2 regions of the Hominiventricola sp. genome follow, and region 1 is predicted to be linked to the other one. Evidence: predicted binding sites of a transcription regulator. Region 1 holds the regulator's gene; the other holds the start of a gene.

Evidence for each region. The regulator HrcA, encoded in region 1, represses chaperone genes, less so after heat shock. The targets are predictions, from matches to a motif close to TGTTAGCACTCNNNNNNNNNGAGTGCTAACA.
Region 2: htpG (molecular chaperone HtpG) is a predicted target of HrcA. The motif match lies at 5,301-5,331, and genes of this name have one in related genera.

What each region holds. Positions count from the first base shown of each region.
Region 1 covers NZ_DBLYVB010000003.1:89,988-98,158, forward strand. The annotation lists gene ACZMB2_RS03505 (undecaprenyl-phosphate glucose phosphotransferase) at 1-298, shown strand, start outside; gene ACZMB2_RS03510 (LCP family protein) at 320-1,456, shown strand; gene ACZMB2_RS03515 (glycosyltransferase family 2 protein) at 1,544-2,464, shown strand; gene ACZMB2_RS03520 (tetratricopeptide repeat protein) at 2,461-3,387, shown strand; gene hrcA (heat-inducible transcriptional repressor HrcA) at 3,745-4,767, shown strand; gene grpE (nucleotide exchange factor GrpE) at 4,801-5,388, shown strand; gene dnaK (molecular chaperone DnaK) at 5,460-7,337, shown strand; gene dnaJ (molecular chaperone DnaJ) at 7,449-8,171, shown strand, end outside.
Region 2 covers NZ_DBLYVB010000024.1:4,545-12,715, forward strand. The annotation lists tRNA gene ACZMB2_RS11915 (tRNA-Pro) at 86-160, shown strand; tRNA gene ACZMB2_RS11920 (tRNA-Gly) at 186-256, shown strand; tRNA gene ACZMB2_RS11925 (tRNA-Arg) at 281-354, shown strand; tRNA gene ACZMB2_RS11930 (tRNA-His) at 388-461, shown strand; tRNA gene ACZMB2_RS11935 (tRNA-Gln) at 477-550, shown strand; tRNA gene ACZMB2_RS11940 (tRNA-Lys) at 579-651, shown strand; gene ACZMB2_RS11945 (response regulator transcription factor) at 1,163-1,834, shown strand; gene ACZMB2_RS11950 (sensor histidine kinase) at 1,831-3,189, shown strand; gene ACZMB2_RS11955 (acyl-CoA thioesterase) at 3,190-3,639, shown strand; gene ACZMB2_RS11960 (heparan-alpha-glucosaminide N-acetyltransferase domain-containing protein) at 3,639-4,253, shown strand; tRNA gene ACZMB2_RS11965 (tRNA-Leu) at 4,432-4,513, shown strand; gene ACZMB2_RS11970 (cytidylate kinase-like family protein) at 4,575-5,204, opposite strand; gene htpG (molecular chaperone HtpG) at 5,407-7,476, shown strand; gene ACZMB2_RS11980 (DUF5721 family protein) at 7,482-7,979, opposite strand; gene ACZMB2_RS11985 (M18 family aminopeptidase) at 8,076-8,171, shown strand, end outside.

The sequences.
Region 1 (8,171 bases):
TGAACTGCCGCAGTTGTTCAATATCCTGAAAGGTGACATGAGCCTGGTGGGACCAAGACCGGAGCGTCCTTTTTTCGTGGAAAAGTTCCGGGAGGAGATTCCAAGGTATATGATCAAGCATCAGGTGCGTCCGGGACTGACCGGATGGGCACAGGTCAACGGCTACCGGGGGGATACATCGATCAAAAAGCGTATTGAATACGACCTGTACTATATTGAGAACTGGACCATGGGACTGGATTTTAAGATCCTGTTTCTAACGTTCTTCAAAGGCTTTGTAAATAAGAATGCTTATTAGCAGGCGTAGAAAGGATGAATTATGGCAAAAGAAACTATGAAAAAGACGACTTCGAAAAAAAATGCATCTCATCAGAAAACGTCTTCTGCAAAATCTGCATCAGGCAGAAGCAGAGGAGGTTCTAAGAAGAGAGCATCCAAAAAGAAAAAGCGGATGATGATTTTCGGCATTGAGATTGCAGTGATTCTGATTCTTGTGCTGGGATTCTGGGTAGTAAGCAAACTGGATAAGATTCAGAAGCCGAAGGTAGAGCAGGATCAGATTGAAGTAAATGAATCTCTGCAGGAATCCACGATGGAAACCATGAAAGGTTACACTACCGTCGCACTGTTTGGCCTTGATACCCGTGAAGCGGGACAGCTTGGAAGTGGAAATCGAAGCGATACCATTATTATTGCGAGCATTAACAATGATACCAAGGAAGTAAAACTGGTCAGTGTATATCGTGATACTTATCTGAATCTGACCAATGGTAAATATAATAAATGTAACAGCGCATATTCCTCAGGCGGTCCGGCACAGGCAATCAGTATGCTGAACACGAACTTGGATCTGGATATTGAGTACTATGTCAGCGTAGACTTCGCTGCACTGACCAAGACAGTAGATCTGCTGGGTGGTATCGACATCGATGTAGATGACGCTGAGATTGAACATCTGAACAACTATATTGTTGAGACATCCAAGGTAACAGGTATCCAGACGCAGCCTCTGACCAGTACAGGACTTCAGACACTGGATGGCGTACAGGCGACTTCCTACTGCCGTATCCGTTACACTGCAGGAGACGATTTCAAACGTACGGAGCGTCAGCGAGAAGTGATCATGCAGCTGGTAAGCAAGGCGAAGAAGATGGATATCAGCAAAGTTAATGATATCATTGATGCTGTATTCCCGCTGATTGCAACCAACTATACCAACGATGAGCTGGTAGCCATGGCTCCGCAGCTTTTGACCTACGATATTGTGGACACCACCGGATTCCCGTTTGATAAAGCAAATGCAACCGTCAAAGGAAAAGGTTCCTGTGTTGTTCCGGTAAATCTGGAAGAGAACGTAAAACAGCTTCATGAGTATCTCTTTGGCAACGCTGATTATCAGCCATCCAATGAGGTAACAGAGATCTCTTCAAAGATCAATTCTGAGACAGGATATTAAAAATAGTGAATGAATAGAAGCGAGGGATTCGTGAAGTTCCCTCGCTTTGTTTCTAATATAGAAAATTGCAGAAAACAGGAGAAACTGATGACAGCGGATATTGTAATTCCGGTTTATCGTCCGGGGGCAGAGTTAGGAGAACTGCTGAGCCGTCTGGCTGACCAGACGATACTGGCAGGGAAGATCATTCTGATGAATACAGAGGAAGCACATTTCCCGGCAGAGCTTCCGGAAAGATATGAAAATGTGGAAGTTCATCATGTGACAAAGCAGGAATTTGATCATGGCGGTACCAGAGATCAGGGCATTCGTCTCTCTGAGGCAGATGTGGTGATCTGTCTTACGCAGGATGCTATGCCGGCGGATGAACATCTGGTGGAAGAACTGCTGAAACCATTTGCAGATCCTTCCGTATGGGCGGCCTATGGAAGGCAGCTGCCGAAGGAAAATTGCAGGGAAGTGGAAAAATACACCCGCAGTTTTAATTACCCTGATGAAAGCAGGATCAAAGGAAAAGAGGATCTTCCGGTATTGGGGATTAAGACTTTTTTCTGCTCTAATGTCTGTGCTGCGTGGAGACGGGAAAAATACAAAGAACTGGGTGGATTTGTCAAACGGACTATTTTTAATGAAGATATGATTTATGCAGGAACCATTATAAAGGCAGGTGGTCGAATTGCCTACTGTGCAGATGCACAGGTGGTGCATTCTCACAATTACAGTGCCCTGCAGCAGTTTCACCGGAATTTTGATCTGGCAGTATCCCAGACTATGCATCCGGAAATCTTTGGCGGCATTCGTTCGGAATCTGAAGGCATACGTCTGGTAAAAAGGAGTCTTTCTTATTGTATTAAAATCAGAAAACCGTGGTTGATGATCCAGGTGGTGACCCAGAGCGCAGGAAAGCTCCTGGGCTACAAACTGGGACAGCGTTATGAACGGCTTCCAAGAAAACTGGTTCTGGCGTGTACCATGAACCGGGAATTCTGGGATAAGGAGGAGCTATGAAAGGAAAAAAGATAAAGCGGACTATGCTGGCAGTGACTGTTCTGTGTATGGGGCTTCTGATTGGCTGCGGTACGGATAAAAAGACAGAAGAACAGCAGCTGGCTTTACGAACCCAGGGCATGGAACAGGCTCGGGAAGGCAGCTATGAAGACGCCATCGCTTCCTATAATGAGGCCCTGGAACTTGCCGATATGCATGCAGGCAGTCTGGAACTGGATATTGCGGCATATAAAGCATCGGCACAGTATTATGCAGGAAATACAGAGGATGCCATTGCCACCTGCAGTGCCATTCTGGACCTGAAGGAGAGTGCGGAGATTTATACAACCAGAGGACTTCTCTATCGGGAGGCAGGAAATGCAGAAGCCGCAAAAGCAGATTTTACCAAGGCGATGAGTCTTACCTCTAAGAAGAATAAAGTAATGCTGGGAAGACTTTCTTATTATATGGAAGATGATACAAATGCCAAGACCTATCTGGAGGCAGCTTCCAAGGAAGGTAATCCGGAAGGCATTTACTGGCAGGCAGAGCTGTACCGGGAGATGGGAAATACAGACTATGCCATTACCCTCTATCAGAGTTATCTGGATGGTGAAGAAGTTACGCATCAGGAAGCTTATGAACGGGTGGCGGCTTATCAGCTGGCACAGGGTGATTACACTGGTGCACTGGACACCCTGCAGGGGGGAATTTCCATGGGAAACGGCGGATGTCTGCAAAAACTGATGGCATCGGAGATCACTGTCTATGAACAGCAGGGAGATTTTGATACCGCCCTTCAGAAGATGGAGATCTATCTGGAAAGCTATCCGGATGATGCGGATGCACAGAGAGAATATACCTTCCTGAAAACACGCTCCCAGGACGGTCAGGCCGGAACGGATACGGAAGCGGAAGAGGATACAGAAGGTACAGAAGAATAAAAATCAGAACCACGTGGATTTTATAATTTTCCGCGTGGTTTTTTGTTTATAGATATGCTGGGCAGGCCGAAGTGACAGCCTGTGAAAGGAACGTCCGCAGTCCCGGTACTTGATGAGAACGAGCCTGCAGCGAAGTTCGAATCTTAGTACCGCTGGATCGAGGACTTAGCGCGAGCGGTTCCGCTCACAGCCTGTCACTTCGGCTGCTTGGTCAGTTGTAATCCGTTCACAAATTCTTCATAAAAAAATATAAAATACACTTGACAAAGCACTATAGGGAGTGCTATCTTAAGTTACAGGAAATGTTAGCACTCTTACATGTTGAGTGCTAACAAGCAGAAGAAAGGAGCATAACCCATGGAACTGGATGAGAGAAAGAAAAAAATCTTAAATGTGATTATCCGGAATTACATGGAGACCGGAGAACCGGTAGGATCGAGAACCATATCGAAGGATCCGGATCTGAAGCTTTCCTCTGCTACCATCCGCAATGAGATGTCGGATCTGGAAGAGATGGGTTACATCATTCAACCCCACACTTCCGCCGGAAGAATTCCTTCCGATAAAGGATACCGGCTGTATGTGGATTACCTGATGCAGGAAAAAGACCGGGAAGTGACGGAACTTCAGGAACTGATGGTTCAGCGTACCGACCGGCTGGAAAGTGTGCTGAAGCAGGTGGTAAAGATCCTGGCAAATGATACCAATTATGCCACGATGGTTTCCACTCCACAGTATCATCAGAACAAACTGAAATTCATTCAGCTGTCCCGTGTGGATGCCAATCAGATCCTGGCGGTGATTGTAGCGGAAGGAAATGTGATCCGCAACAAACTCTTACCGGTCTGTGAGGAACTGAGTGATGAAAGTATTCTGAAGCTTAATATCCTGCTGAATACCATGCTGAATGGAAAGACCATTCAGGAAATCAATCTTCAGATGATTTCCAGCATGAAAGAACAGGCCGGTATTCACAGCAACATCGTCAGTGATGTGGTGGATGCAGTCGCCGAGGCGATTCATTCCGATGAGGGAATGGAGATCTACACCGGCGGGGCCACAAACATTTTCCGTTATCCGGAATTAAGTGAGAACGGAAAGGCCAGTGAACTGATACAGACACTGGAGGAGAAGCAGAACCTGGTAGATCTGGTTACAGACACACTGAACAAAGACGAAAAAGGAATTCAGGTATATATCGGTAATGAGACACCGGTAAAATCCATGAAGGACTGCAGTGTTGTCACGGCAACCTACGAACTGGGCGAAGGGCTTCAGGGTACCATTGGAATCATTGGTCCCAAGAGAATGGATTACGAGAACGTTATGGGTAAGCTGAAAGCCATGATGGATCAGCTGGATGATGTTTTTCATAAATAGAAAGGCGGAACAACGGTGGAAGAAAACAAGACAATGGAACAGGAACCGGAGATTCAGGAGGAAGAAGTAAAAGCAGAAGATACTGCTGAAGCAGAAGCCACTGAGACGGCTGAGACAGAAGAAACAAAAGCCGATGCGGAACCTGACAAAAAAGGATTCTTCGGAAAGAAGAAAGAGAAAAAAGACAAGAAAGATGAACAGATCGCAGAACTGACCGATAAAGTAAAACGTCAGCTTGCAGAGTTTGAAAACTTCAGAAACCGTACAGAAAAGGAGAAATCCCAGATGTACATGGTGGGAGCAAGAGATGTGATCGAGAAACTGCTTCCGGTAGTAGATAACTTTGAGCGAGGCTTGAAGAGTATTCCGGAAGATCAGAAAGATGGACCGGTAGCCAGCGGAATGGAAATGATTTATAAACAGCTGATCACGGTTCTTACAGATTTGGGCGTAACCCCCATCGAAGCGGTGGGCCAGGAATTTGATCCGAATTTCCATAATGCAGTGATGCATGCGGAGGATGAGGAACTTGGAGAAAATACAGTATCTGAGGAATTCCAGAAGGGTTATAAATATAAAGATGCAGTGCTTCGTCACAGCATGGTTAAAGTTGTAAACTGACGCGTAAGCAATGAGCAGCGAGCTAACGCGCTGTGGTCTATAAGATTTAGTATTTTCAGGAGGAAAAAGAAATGAGCAAGATTATTGGTATTGATTTAGGAACAACGAACTCTTGTGTAGCCGTAATGGAAGGTGGAAAACCTACGGTTGTTGCAAATACAGAAGGAGCAAGAACAACACCGTCTATCGTAGCATTTACAAAAACTGGTGAGCGTCTGGTAGGAGAGCCGGCAAAACGTCAGGCAGTTACCAACTCCGAGAAAACCATCTCTTCCATCAAGAGACATATGGGAACTGATTATAAAGTAGACATTGAAGGAAAGAAATATTCTCCGCAGGAGATTTCCGCTATGATCCTGCAGAAGCTGAAAGCAGATGCAGAGAACTATCTGGGCGAGAAAGTAACCGAGGCAGTTATCACTGTTCCGGCATACTTCAATGACGCACAGAGACAGGCAACCAAAGATGCAGGTAAGATCGCAGGACTGGATGTAAAACGTATCATCAATGAGCCGACCGCTGCAGCACTGGCATACGGCCTTGACAATGAGAAAGAGCAGAAGATCATGGTATACGACCTTGGCGGCGGTACCTTCGATGTTTCCATCATCGAGATCGGTGACGGCGTTATCGAGGTTCTGGCTACCGCAGGTGACAACCATCTGGGTGGTGATGACTTCGACCAGAAGATCACAGATTATATGATCTCTGAATTCAAGAAACAGTACGGTGTAGATCTTGGCAACGACAAGATGGCACTGCAGAGACTGAAAGAAGCAGCTGAGAAGGCTAAGAAGGAGTTGTCCGCTTCCACAACAACCAACATCAACCTTCCGTTCATCAGCATGAACGCAGACGGCCCGCTTCACTTTGATATGAACCTGACCAGAGCAAAATTTGATGAGCTGACTCACGATCTGGTAGAGCGTACTGCTAACCCGGTACAGGCAGCTCTCCGTGATGCAGGTATCAGCCCGTCTGAACTTGGTAAAGTCCTGCTGGTAGGTGGTTCCACACGTATCCCGGCAGTACAGGATAAAGTAAAACAGTTGACCGGACATGAGCCGAGCAAATCTCTGAACCCGGATGAGTGTGTGGCAATCGGTGCTTCCATTCAGGGTGGTAAACTTGCAGGAGATGCAGGTGCCGGTGATATCCTTCTTCTGGATGTTACTCCGCTGTCCCTGTCCATCGAGACCATGGGAGGTATTGCAACCCGTCTGATCGAGAGAAATACCACGATCCCGACTAAGAAGAGCCAGATCTTCTCCACCGCAGCTGATAACCAGACCGCTGTAGACATCAACGTAGTACAGGGTGAGAGACAGTTCGCGAAAGATAACAAATCCCTCGGCCAGTTCCGTCTGGATGGAATCCCGCCTGCAAGACGTGGAGTTCCGCAGATCGAGGTTACCTTTGATATTGATGCAAACGGTATCGTAAATGTATCCGCTAAGGATCTGGGTACCGGAAAAGAGCAGCACATCACCATTACCGCTGGTTCCAACATGTCTGATTCCGATATCGATAAGGCAGTCAAAGAAGCTGCTGAGTTCGAGGCACAGGATAAGAAACGGAAAGAGGCCATTGATGCAAGAAACGATGCAGATGCAATGGTATTCCAGACCGAGAAGGCAATGGAGGAAGCCGGAGATAAGATCGACGCTTCTGAGAAAGCAGCTGTTCAGGATAAGATCAATGCTCTGAAAGCAGTTGTAGACAGAACTGCTAACCAGACTGATATTTCTGATGCGGACATCGATGCGCTGAAATCCGGTAAAGAGGATCTGATGAATGCAGCACAGAAACTGTTCCAGAAGATGTATGAGCAGACTGCAGGTGCACAGGGTGCAGGTCCGCAGGGCGCAGGTCCGGATATGGGCGGCGCAGGACAGAGTACTTCCGGTCCGGCAGATGACGTGGTAGACGGAGATTACCGCGAGGTTTAATCCGGAACAGGATGAAAATAAAAATAAAGCAGTGGGGGAGCGATAAACTCCCCACTGTTTTTTGCGTGTGCAGATGAATTTCAGCCCACAGCAATTCGAAAGGGAAAAGTTATGGCAGAGACGAAGAGAGATTATTATGAGGTTCTTGGCGTAGACCGGAATGCGGATGACGCAGCCATCAAAAGTGCATATCGAAAACTGGCAAAGAAATATCATCCGGATATGAATCCGGGAGATAAAGAAGCAGAGCAGAAATTTAAAGAGGCTTCCGAGGCATATGCCGTATTAAGTGATGCAGACAAGAGAAGAAAGTACGATCAATTTGGACACGCAGCCTTTGAGCAGGGAGGCGGCGGAGCCGGTGGTTACGGCGGATTCGACTTTAACGGCGCAGATATGGGCGATATTTTTGGTGATATCTTCGGCGATATTTTTGGCGGCGGCGGACGCAGCCGCAGAAACAGTAATGGTCCCATGAGAGGTGCGGATCTGCGTGCCAGTGTACGGATTACCTTTGATGAAGCGGTGAAAGGCTGCGACAAAGAGCTGGAGCTGACTTTGAAAGATGAGTGCGAAAACTGTCATGGTACCGGCGCAAAACCGGGTACTACACCCCAGACCTGTCCTAAATGTGGCGGAAAAGGACAGGTGGTTTATACCCAGCAATCTCTTTTTGGCATGGTGCAGAATGTACGTCCCTGCCCGGACTGTAACGGAACCGGTAAGATTATCAAAGACAAGTGCCCGAATTGCTACGGAACCGGCTATACGTCCAGTAAGAAGAAGATCGCTGTTACGATTCCGGCAGGCATCGACAACGGCCAGAGCATCCGT
Region 2 (8,171 bases), on a different contig from region 1:
TTTAAAAAAAATGTAAAAAACCTGTTGACATTAGTGGGGCACATGTGTATAATACAACATGTGTCCAAACGACGGGCATAGGAAACGGGGTGTGGCTCAGCTTGGCTAGAGCGCCTGGTTTGGGACCAGGAGGCCGCAGGTTCGAATCCTGTCACCCCGATTTGAATATGATTCATAAACACCGTGCGGGTGTAGTTCAATGGTAGAACACTAGCCTTCCAAGCTAGATACGTGGGTTCGATTCCCATCACCCGCTTTGGATAGCAACTATCCACAAAATGTGTCCGTAGCTCAGCTGGATAGAGCAACGGCCTTCTAAGCCGTGGGTCGGGGGTTCGAATCCCTTCGGGCACATTTGAAGCTTTGCTTCATGAAAAAGTTGATATGGTGGGTATAGCGCAGTTGGTTAGCGCGCCAGATTGTGGCTCTGGAGGCCTAGGGTTCGAATCCCTATATCCACCCTGAATCAAAGATAATGGGCTATCGCCAAGCGGCTAAGGCACAGGACTTTGACTCCTGCATTTCGCTGGTTCGAATCCAGCTAGCCCAGTTGGCTAGAAGAAATGCTACATAAGAATGGGATATTAGCTCAGTTGGTAGAGCACTTGACTTTTAATCAAGTTGTCCGGGGTTCGAATCCCCGATGTCTCACTAATCAGACACTGGTTATCCAGTGTCTTTTTTGTTTTTGTCAGGATAACGAAAAATGTCGGATCAGGAGAACTGTCTATTGACAGATGAAGAAGATATTTGGATCTTTTGTTTGGAAAAAAGTCTAAAAAAGTCAAAAATTTATGTGTTTTGTCAATGTACATATGCCCGTGTGGGACGTATAATAGTTGCAACAAGTGAGAACGAAACACAAAGCGGTTTCCTTTCTTACCTGTTCAATTGAATATTTATGGATGGTACCGTACCCCCCCTAATCCCCCTTAATGAATAAACCCTCCCTTTTTTGATTATTCTTTAAAAGCGGTGTCATCATAAATGTACGAAAAGTTGTTTCAGAAAGACCAGAGGTCCCCCGCCTCTGGTCTTTCTGCGTCTGCCTCAAATTTTACATAAATTTTACATACATGTCTTTCGGACTTTACAATCCCCTCATAATATGTTAATAGATAAACTAGGTTTATAAGGTAGATGAAAGGCAGAGGTTCGTTGTATGGCATTGATTTATATTGTGGAGGATGACCAGAACATCCGGGAGATTGAAAGTTTTGCTTTGAAAAACAGTGGTTATACGATAATGGATTTTGAATGTGCGAAAGATTTTTACCATCAGCTGGCAGAAAAAGTTCCGGATTGTATTTTGCTGGACATCATGCTTCCGGATGAAGATGGTCTGGAGATACTGAAAAAGATAAGATCGATTCCGGATACCAGAAAGGTTCCGATTATGATGATTACGGCCAAGACCGCAGAGCTTGACAAGGTCAAAGGACTGGATCTGGGAGCAGATGATTATATTACCAAGCCCTTTGGAATTATGGAGTTGATTTCCCGTGTAAAGGCACTTCTGCGCCGCAGCATGAATATGGAAGATGAGAAGTTCCTTTCTGCAGGAGATATTTTTCTGGACGGTGAGAAGCATATGGTATATGTGAAGGATGAGCCGATAGATCTCACATTTAAAGAATATGAGCTTCTGAAGCTGCTTATTCAGAATCAGGGAATTGTTATGTCCAGAGATGTAATCATGGAGCGAATCTGGGGAATTGATTTTGAAGGAGAGTCAAGAACTCTGGATGTACATATCAAGACATTGCGCCAGAAGCTGAAAAATGCAGGTACACTGATTAAAACCGTGAGAAATGTGGGGTATATGATCGAGTGAAAAAGAAGATACGCCGGGAATTTATATTAGTTGCTCTCTTTACGATTACACTTACTACCCTGTTGGTAACAGCGGTCTTCTATGAATTCTTTAAAAAAGAAGTGATGGATGAGCTGGATATCGATATACAGGTGCTGCAGGAAACAGGAGTTTTCGAAACGGAAGACATAGAAACTGGTCTGCGGGAAATGCCTCTGGATGATTTGAGAATTTCATTAATTGCCCAGGATGGTTCTGTCCTTTATGATAATGATGCGAATGTAGGAAATCTTGGTAATCACGGAGACCGCCCGGAAGTATCGCAGGCCTTACAGAGTGGAAAAGGACAGTCCGTCAGACGTTCAGATACCATGGATGAGAGTGCCTTTTATTATGCAGTCCGGCAGGAGGATGGAACAATTCTTCGTGTAGCCAGAGAGACTTCCAGTATCTGGAGAATGTTTAAAGATGCCTTTCCGATTGTGTGTGTGATGGCATTGGCTATTTTTGGCATGTGTTATGTGCTGGCGACCCGTGCAACAAAAACCTTGATGAAACCGATTGACTATCTGGGCTGCCATCTGGATGAATGTGGCGAGATAGAGACCTACGAAGAACTGGTGCCCTTTGTGCAGACCATTAAGAAACAGCATGATGATATTATGAAAAATGCTCAGATGCGGCAGGATTTTACAGCAAATGTTTCTCATGAGTTGAAAACACCCCTGACATCTATCTCGGGTTATGCAGAACTGATTGAGCACCATATGGCTTCTGCTCAGGATGTGCCGCGTTTTGCGGGGGAGATTCACAGAAGTGCCAATCGGCTTCTGAGCATGATTAATGATATTATCCGGCTGTCAGAGTTGGATGTGATGGAGACAGAGGATATGGTATTTGAGAGGGTGCCGCTTTATGTTCTGGCAGAAAGCTGTGTGGACATGCTGCAGTTAAAGGCGGAAAAACATAATGTAACGCTGGAATTGAAAGGTACGCCCTGTTATGTGGCCGGAAATCGGGAGATGGTGGAGGAGATTCTCTATAACTTATGTGATAATGCCATTCGTTATAATAATCCTGGTGGAAGTGTGACTGTGACTGCGGAACCAAAAGGGGAAAAGGTAATGCTTCAGGTGTCAGATACAGGAATCGGCATCTCCAAAGAGCATCAGCAGAGAGTTTTTGAACGCTTTTACAGGGTGGACAAGAGCCGTTCCAAAGCAACCGGAGGAACCGGGCTTGGACTTGCCATCGTAAAACATATGGTAGCGCAGCATCATGCGAATCTTACATTAGAGAGTGAAAAAGGAAAAGGAACGACCATCACGATTCTGTTTGAAAAAGCAGATGAGTCTGCTATAATGGAACACAAGTAGATGCAGAACGAATGTGAGGAAAAGATTATGAACTATATCCATCAGGCACAGTATTACGAAACAGACCAGATGGGCATCATCCATCACTCCAATTATATCCGATGGATGGAGGAAGCTAGGATTGCCTATATGGATGAACTGGGATTTCCGTATAAAAAGGTAGAGGAAGCTGGCATTATCAGCCCGGTTTTAAGTGTGCAGTGCGATTACAAAGCCATGACATATTTTGGTGACCGGGTGTGTATTGATGTAAAATTATCGTCTTTCCGCGGAGTAAAATATGAGATTTCCTATGAAATGAGGGATGAGAGGACCGGTGAACTGCGGGCATCTGCTACATCTGCTCATTGCTATCTTGGCAAAAATGGAAGACCATCTAACATTAAGAAAGAGCTTCCGGAACTGTATGCAAAAATGATGGAAGAATTGCAGAAGGTGGAAAAGAAATAGTGAAAGAACGATATGTCCTTCTGGACAGTATCAGGGGGATCACTCTGCTCAGTATGATTTTGTATCATGGCATGTTTGATCTGGTAGAGATTTATGGACTGCATATTCCATGGTTTGGGGACAGACCGGGATATGTCTGGCAGCAGAGTATCTGTTGGATTTTTATTCTGCTGTCCGGCTTTTGTTGGAATCTTGGAAAAAGGCATCTGAAACGGGGGCTTGTGATTTCAGCGTGGGGTCTTCTGATCACGGGGATGACGTATGCGTTTATGCCGTCGGAAAAGATTCTGTTTGGAATCCTGACTTTTACCGGAACGGCTATGCTGCTTCTGATCCCGCTGTCAAAAGTGTTGGAACGGATTCCGGCATGGGCGGGATTCGCAGGAAGCTTCCTGCTTTTTGGACTGACAAGAAATGTGAACAGAGGAGTCTTTGGCTTTGAATTACTTCATTTTGGAAGGGTGCCGAAAGTCCTGTATCGGGGACTCTTTATGACGTTTCTTGGTTTCCCGGATCCTGGATTTTTTTCCGGAGATTACTTTCCTTTGTTTCCATGGATTTTTCTTTATCTGACCGGATATTTCCTGTATGGAATGTTTATGAAGTTTCCGTAAGTGAAGAAGGCTCTGAGGATACATTTGCCGGCTCCTTTTCTGGAGACAGCAGGCAGACATAGTCTGCTTTTGTATCTTTTGCACCAGCCATTGCTTATGCTGGTATTTACGGCGGCAGATGTGTTGAAAATTCTGTAATTGACTTTTTGGAGTGCAGATGATAACATATGGGACATGAGCGGAACTGATGGAATTGGCAGACATGCAAGATTTAGGTTCTTGTGCCGTGAGGCGTGTGGGTTCAAGTCCCACGTTCCGCACTGAAAATTAAGCAAAGAAAAGGAGAATCCCAATTTCGGATTCTCCTTTTTGCAATCATGATTATTCCATCAACCCTTTTTGTTTCAGGTACAGTTTGATCTGTTCAGCAGCTTCCTCGATGGTCATGTCACCGGTATTCAGGCACAGATCATAATTGGATGCGGCATCCCAGGTTTTCCCGGTATAGTAGTTGTAATATTTATGACGCTGTTTATCTGTCTCACGGATCCGCTCCTCGGCCACCTCTTTTTCCAGAGAAAATGTCCACATCATTCGATGAATTTTACTCTCCATATCACCACATACAAAAATATTCACCACATTATCGTAATCCTTCAGTACATAATCGGCACAGCGTCCAATGATGATGCAGGATTCATTTTCTGCCAGTTCTTTGATCAATTCAGATTGAAAACGGAAGAGGTTATCCGGAGAGACGATATCTTTTCCGAGAGATGGTTTCTGACTGGCCGGTTTCAATTCTTTAATCAGTTTGTACAGCAGGTTGTTTCCGGGGCGCTCATCATTTACATGAAAAAATTCTTCCAGAACGCCACTTTTGTCAGAGACCATGCGGAACATGTCTTTGTCATAGTAAGGAATGTCAAGTTCCTTGGACAGAAGTTTTGCAATATTGGTTGCCCCTGCACCGCATTCACGATTTAAAGTAATGATAAATTTTTTTGACATGGATATCACTCCTTCTGGTTGTGCAAATAATCTAGTTTTTTCTTTATTATATCATAGAATATGTGCAGAAACAACAAATGAAATGGGAAAATGAATTATTAGCACTCGATTTAAATGAGTGCTAAAAAGTTCTTGACTTTTAAGAAAGAGGGGATTATATTACATAGTGATGAAATTATTTGAAAGAAAGGCAGTGTATATTATGAGCGAAAAACATGGATCACTTTCCATTAACAGCGACAATATTTTCCCGATTATTAAAAAATGGTTGTATTCTGACCACGATATTTTCTTCCGTGAACTGATTTCCAACGGATGCGATGCCATCACCAAGCTGAAGAAGCTGGATATGATGGGTGAGTATACACTTCCGGAGAAATATAAACCGCAGGTACAGGTTCTGGTGAACCCGGATGAGAAGACTTTGAAGTTCATCGATAACGGACTTGGTATGACGGCAGATGAAGTGGAAGAGTATATCAACCAGATTGCATTTTCCGGCGCAACGGATTTTCTGGCACAGTATAAGGACAAGACAAATGAGGATCAGATCATCGGTCATTTTGGACTGGGATTCTATTCCGCATTCATGGTAGCAGATGAGGTGCATATTGATACTCTTTCCTATAAAGAGGGAGCAGAGCCGGTACACTGGGAGTGTGATGGCGGTACGGAGTTCTCCATGGTAACCGGCGAGAAGAAGACCGTTGGTACCGAGATTACCCTGTTCCTGAATGAGGAGAGCCTGGAGTTTGCCAATGAGTACCGTGCCCGTGAGGTGATTAGTAAATACTGTTCCTTTATGCCGGTCAACATTTATCTTGCAAAAGAGAATGGGGAGCAGGAATATGAGACGATCGATGAGAGTGAGCTGACTGAGGATGATGTAGTTGTAGAGCATATCCATGAGGAGGCCAAGACAGAAGAAGTAGAGAAAGAGGACGGTACCAAGGAAACGAAAGAAGTTTCTCCGGCCAAAGAACTGGTGAAGATTAACAAACGTCCGGTTTCCTTAAGTGACCCGCAGCCGTTGTGGACGAAACATCCCAATGAGTGTACCGAAGAAGAATATAAAGAGTTCTATCGTAAGGTATTCAATGACTATAAGGAGCCGCTGTTCTGGATTCATCTGAACATGGACTACCCGTTCAACCTGAAGGGAATTCTGTACTTCCCGAAGATCAATATGGAGTATGAGTCCATTGAGGGAACCATCAAACTGTATAACAATCAGGTATTTATCGCTGATAATATCAAAGAAGTCATTCCGGAATTCCTGATGCTCTTAAAAGGTGTCATCGACTGTCCGGATCTGCCGCTGAATGTATCCAGAAGTGCGCTGCAGAACGACGGTTTTGTAAAGAAGATTTCTGATTACATTACCAAGAAAGTAGCGGATAAGTTAAGCGGTATGTGTAAGACAGACCGTGAGAATTATGAGAAATACTGGGACGATATCAGTCCGTTTATCAAATTTGGCTGCATCAAGGACGAAAAATTCTGTGAGCGTATGATGGAGTATGTACTGTTCAAGGATCTGGATGGTAAATATACGACCATGAACGAGTATCTGGAAGCAGAGAAGCCGGCCGACGGTGATGCTGACAAGGTGGAAGAAAAGACCGAAGAGAAGACGGAAGAAAAGGCTGACGGTGAGGAGAAGGAAGCTCTGAAGACCACCATTTACTATGTAACGGATGAGATCCAGCAGAGCCAGTACATCAACATGTTCCGTGAGCAGAAGATGAATGCAGTCATCCTGAAAGACAACATTGATAATCCGTTTATCAGCCATCTGGAAGCAAAGAATGAGAAAGTCAAATTCCAGCGTATCGATGCAGATGTGACCGATTCCATGAAGGAAGAGGTATCTGAGGAAGAGCTGAAAGGGGAAACCGATGCATTGACTGCACTGTTCCGTAAAGCACTGAACAATGACAAACTGGAAGTCAAAGTGGAAAAACTGAAAAATGAAAAGGTTTCTTCTATGATTACGCTTTCAGAGGAGAATCGCAGAATGCAGGAAATGATGAAGATGTATAATATGTACGGAATGGATCCGTCCATGTTCGGTACAACGACTACCCTGGTTCTGAATGCCAACAATGCTCTGGTGAAATATCTGTTCCAGAATCCGGAGGGTGAGCACAGCAATATGATCTGTGAGCAGCTCTACGATCTGGCCATGATCAGCCATCAGCCTCTGAATCCGGAAGCCATGACCAGATTTGTGAACCGCAGCAATGAGATTATGATGCTTCTGACAAAATAAAAATCTTACATCTGCTGGAAAGGAATTTCCTGCTGATGAAAATATTTCCGGACCATGTCATCCCAGGCATGGTCCAGTTTTTTGTCCAGAGTAAAGACAGCAAGAGACGTACCGGTGGTACAGGTAAGGGTATGCCCGTCATAACGAAGATTCATGAGCAGACCGCGGATCTGCTCAGGCGGAAGATCAATCCCTGTCTGGGCAAGCAGACGGATTACATTGGAAGGGGCCAACTGAAAGGTGAAATGAAACGCGAGGGGCGTCTTCTTACCTTTGATGAGTTCAAAGCAGAAAGGACGTACTTCACTCCAGAGAGAAAGAGAGCGGTCTCCTATCTGGTCCTGTTCCTCGGCAGAATAGTATGCTTTTTGAAAGGTACCGTCTATTTCAAATGTATTAAAAGTAGTAATGCTGCCTTCCAAAAGAAGGAAACGGTCAAAGGTTTCACTGAGCAGCAGTTTTTTCATAAAGACCCGGATATCGGCAATCTGAAGTGCAATCATGCAAGTTCCTCCATGAATATGATAGGTTTATTATAGAAGAAACAGGCAGGATTTGCTATACTGAATTTGAAAATTACTTCAAGGAGAAAACATAGAATGAAAAAGAGAGATTGTGCAGAAGAATTATGTAGTCTGATCAGGGAGGGAACTTCTCCATTCCATGCAGTATCGGTGGCAGAAAGACGATTGAGG